Regions from separate parts of the Pelistega sp. MC2 genome, predicted to be linked through region 1. Evidence: predicted binding sites of a transcription regulator. Region 1 holds the regulator's gene; the other holds the start of a gene.
The links. The regulator sigma-54, encoded in region 1, starts transcription at its own class of promoters, with help from an activator protein. The targets are predictions, from matches to a motif close to TGGCANGNAANCTGCTTT.
Positions count from the first base shown of each region.

Region 2: a site for sigma-54 is predicted at 1,003-1,020, ahead of folB (dihydroneopterin aldolase). Genes of this name have one in related genera too.

Region 1 is NZ_LT628276.1:250,790-253,214, forward strand. It holds gene BQ4443_RS11530 ((2Fe-2S)-binding protein) at 78-293, opposite strand; gene rpoN (RNA polymerase factor sigma-54) at 480-1,928, opposite strand; gene BQ4443_RS11540 (hypothetical protein) at 1,935-2,425, shown strand, end outside.
Region 2 is NZ_LT628275.1:9,465-11,889, reverse strand. It holds gene BQ4443_RS05580 (NAD(P)/FAD-dependent oxidoreductase) at 13-915, opposite strand; gene folB (dihydroneopterin aldolase) at 1,023-1,382, shown strand; gene ttcA (tRNA 2-thiocytidine(32) synthetase TtcA) at 1,432-2,421, shown strand.

The DNA.
Region 1 (2,425 bases):
TAACTTAAGAATGGCTTTAATAAACAATTTAACCTAAAACAGAATAGTTATCGTATAGATTATAATCACTATTTTAATTAAGCGACCTCTTTCCACTTAGCCGTAACGTCTTTAACTTCTAATGCAGATGAATCCGTTGGCGTTTGTAAATACGACTCCGCACAACTCGCACAGCACCCACAACAGGTAGCAACACCAAGCTGGGCTTGCAAATCAGCTAATGTACGGGCACCATTAGCCACAGCCTCTTTGACTGTTTTTTCACTAATCGCATTGCATACACAGACATACATTTTGTTTGCCTCATTATATTCTGAAAAGACATAATGTTGATTATAGTCCGCTCAATGATAAAGTCAAGCAAAAATCATTCTCATTTCGTTTTATGATACAGTTTGCAATTAACTCCTTAATGTCTGTTGTTTTGCTGCAAAATGACGACATGTTAATGACAAACGTTCCTTCTAGATTGTTTGAGTTTATTCACTACCGCTCAATAATGCTTGCGCTTTACGTATAGATGTAGCAGGTATATTCATCCCCTCACGATATTTGGCCACTGTTCGTCTGGCAATAACAATTCCTTGTTTTTCCAGCAAATTAACAAGCTTGCTATCCGATAGCGGCTTAGCTTTATTTTCTTGCTCAATAAGTTGCTTAATTTTTAACTGTACAGAGGCAGCTGATGCATCTTCTCCCTCTTGAGTAGCAATCGCATTTGTAAAAAATCGTTTTAACTCAAAAATACCATGAGGAGTAGCAATAAATTTCTGATTTACTGCTCGAGAAATAGTTGATTCATGTAACGATAACTGATCAGCAATCACCTTTAAAGTCAATGGTTTCAAGGCGGATAAACCATGCTCAAAAAAAGCGTATTGCTCCTGCAAAATAGCTTGTCCAACCATCAAAATCGTTGCAAACCGCTGATTCAGCTGTAACATAAAGAGCCTTGCTTGTTTTAGCTGTTCATTCATAGCAGCATTCTCAGCTAAACGCTTTTTATCCATAACCTTAATGACACGTTCATAGTCTGGTTGAATACGTAATTTAGGTAATACCTGAGGATTTAAAACAAGTTCCCACTTACCCTCTACATAGCGACATAATAAGTCAGGAATAGCAAAATCAGCTTCTTTACTGCTATATAAGCGTCCCGGTTTTGGATTCAACTGCTGAATCAGATGATGGACTTGCCTTATACTTTCTATATCAGTTTCTAACCACGTTAACAATTGTTGGACATCCGCTTTAGCTAAGGCCTCTAGACCTGCAAAACCTCGTTTACATATCTGTCTCGCTTTTTCAATAATCCCCTCATCAATATCCAAAGAAAGTGTCAAGATGTCATCATCCAGCTGCAATAGCAAACATTCCGCTAAATTACGAGCCCCTATCCCAGACGGTTCAAAACTTTGCAATATCCTTAAAGCATATTGGAGCTCTGTCAATGAAACATCCTTATCCAACTCCTCTGATACTAATGTTGTCAATTCTGCTAAATCACTACTTAAATAACCGTTATCATCCAAGTCACCGATTAGATAACTAACCAAACTTTTTTGAAAATCATCCACGTCGCTCGTGCTTAACTGTTCAAGTAAATAATCTTGTAAACTAATAGTTGCTATAATTTCAGGGGTATAATCGTCCTCATCAAAGGTCGATTGATACATTGAAAAATCTTCAGCCTCTGTATTGGCATATTCGAGCAAAGAATCCGATTCTCCCTGTCCTTGATTGGTTTCATCAAATCCATTATTCAAATCAAGTTCTAGCATGGGATTATCAAGCAGCATTTTATTTAATTCTGCTTCTAATTCAACCCCTGAATATTGCAATAACTTAAGAGACTGTTGCTGTTGAACGGTCAGTGTCTGTTGCTGACTAACAGTGGCTGTAACTCCTTGACGTATACTTACTGGCATTATCTTATGACACCATCAGCTTCAAAAAAATTAGACATTTCACTTCTAAATAAAACCTTATTTCGGCTCGCCCTTCCACGCTTAGTTCTTCGCTCTGTGGTGGTACTGATTTGTGTAATCCTATGGATTATGGTTGCACAATGGATTTTAGCATTTGGCGCTAAACAAGACTATGCTTTCTTAGCAAGTTATAGTAACCAAATTGTTGACTATCTCAATAGTATCAATAAATATATTTGGTGGGGATTAGTACTATTTGGGTCTGTATTACTTTATTTCATTCTTTCTGGGTGGATTAGCTCAAGCCTCAAAAAGGCGAGTCATATTGTACCTAACCAAGAAGTTATGGAGGAATTAATACCGAAGCTTTCCAAAAATGCACAGCACGTTTTGCTATGGGTTTGGAACGATCAACGCGAACCTATCACCATTCAGAACCTATATGACACACGTAATCAATTACGTCACGATCGCATTAGTCGCCTCGCTCAAATCAA
Region 2 (2,425 bases), on a different contig from region 1:
GCCAAGGCTATACTAGGGAGCCTCTAAAGAGGCTTGTATCGCTTTAGCAGCTACGACTCCGTCAGCCATTGAAGTAACCACACAGGGATGCATACGATTAGCCACCTCACCAATAGCATAAATACCAGGCACACTAGTTTGTGCTGTCCGTTGATCCGTCCAAATATGTCCTGTTTCCATCAAGGCAAGATTTAAACTGGCTATTCCATCCAGCTGTGGTTCATAACCATAAAACACCATCACAGTATCATAGTGCTCACCATTAACAGTCATTTCTTCTGGATTAAAATTATAGTCCCCGATATGTAAATGTTCGGGATTAATAATAGATAACCATTTCTTTTGTGCTCGTAAAGTTCGAGCAAAAATATCAATTTGTTTAACCCCTCTATCCAAGGCATAAACAGCATTTTCTAGGGCATTATCACCGCCACCTAGCACAGCCACCTTTTTCATGATGAAGTCATGCATATACACATGTTTACCAGGCCCCAACAATATTTCAGGATAATATTTTCCAGCAGGCATTTGTGGCGGGCGTTTATGTTTAACACCACTAGCAAGTACGACATTCTTACCCATTAAAGCATTATTTTCCCCAAAAAAGACCTTGAAAAGAGGAAATTCACTCTCTGCATGCTCCACACGTTGGATACTAGTGACTGTTTGCTTTAATAAAACAGGAACTTTAGCCGCCTCTAGACTCTTTTGTATTTGCAAGGAGACCTCTTCACCTGTTAAATCAGGAGCGGTCACATTCCAAACATCTTGGAAAGGATTAAGTGCACTTAATCCACCCACTACACTAGCCTTATCCAATACCACGGGCTTATAACCCAATAAAGATAACCATACAGCACAAGAGGCGCCCGCTGGACCTGCCCCAACAATCACCGCATCATAAACAGTAGACATAGAGAATTCATCATTGTGTTTTTAAACATATCACCCTATTGTAGCCAATTTACCTATAGAAAACATTACAATTTAGACTTATTGATTTAGCATTAAAATAGCTTATGATACCCGCCCATAAAATTTTTTTTAATCGTCTGCGTTTAGATGCTCGTATAGGTATACTCGAGCATGAGTTACGAGCCACTCAAATTATTTATATTGACGTAGAATTAGACGTACAACCTAAACAAAAAGCGAATGATTTAGATATTCGCTCAGTATTGGACTATCGCAAAATACGTGAAGCCATTATTGAGGAAACCTCTCGTACACATGTTCACCTTGTCGAAGTGTTGGGAGATACTATTACGACCCGTTTATTAAAAGACTTCCCTGAAGTAAGCCAAGTCAAATTGCGCATCAGCAAACCCGCTGCTTTCTCTGACTGCGATGCTGTTGGTATTGAATTCCTAGTACATCGTTAATTTGATTTTTTATCCACTCTATCCTTGTTGCTTATCATAACACCTTACCATGCAAGAAATTGATTCAAATTTAAAAGAAAAACTTCGTATAGATAATAACAAACTTAGTAAACGTATTATTCGAGAAACAGGTAAAGCCATTGTTGATTACAATATGATTGAGGATGGCGATAAGGTTATGGTGTGCTTATCTGGTGGTAAAGATTCGTATGCAATGCTTGATGTATTAATGACCTTACAAAAAAGAGCACCCATACATTTTGATATAGTTGCAGTCAATTTGGACCAAAAACAGCCAGGCTTCCCTGAGGAGGTATTACCGACTTATTTGAGTAGTATTGGCGTTGATTTTCACATAGAGAATCAAGATACTTATTCGATTGTAAAAAGAGTCATTCCTGAGGGAAAAACGACTTGCTCTCTTTGTTCGCGTCTACGTCGAGGAATTCTATATCGAGTTGCTAATGAATTAGGTTGTACCAAAATTGCGCTAGGACATCATCGTGACGATATTTTGGCAACGTTTTTTCTAAATCTTTTTTATGCGGCAAAACTCAAAACAATGCCTCCTAAATTAGTTAGTGACGATGGCAAACATACTGTTATACGTCCTCTTGCTTATGTCACTGAAAAAGACCTGATTGCTTACGCTAAACTCAAAGAATTTCCTATCATTCCATGTAATTTATGCGGTTCACAAGAAAACTTAAAACGCAAACAAGTGGCGCAAATGCTGAGAGACTGGGAAAAAGAAAGTCCTAAAAAAGTCTGGAATATTTTTAAAGCGATGGCTGCTGTTGCACCATCTCATTTAATGGATAAAAATCTTTTTGATTTTGTGAACCTAAAGCCTACTGGTATTGCCGATGAAGATGGTGATAAAGCATTTGATCAAGACAATTTTGCTGATTATTCGCCATTAATGGATGATGATGAAGACACACACGATGATAACAGCACAACAAGTCCTGATAATGCTCTCAATGCAGCACCCAAAAATAAGTTAAGCAAAACAATTAGCATTCAAAAACTCTTTTAATTCT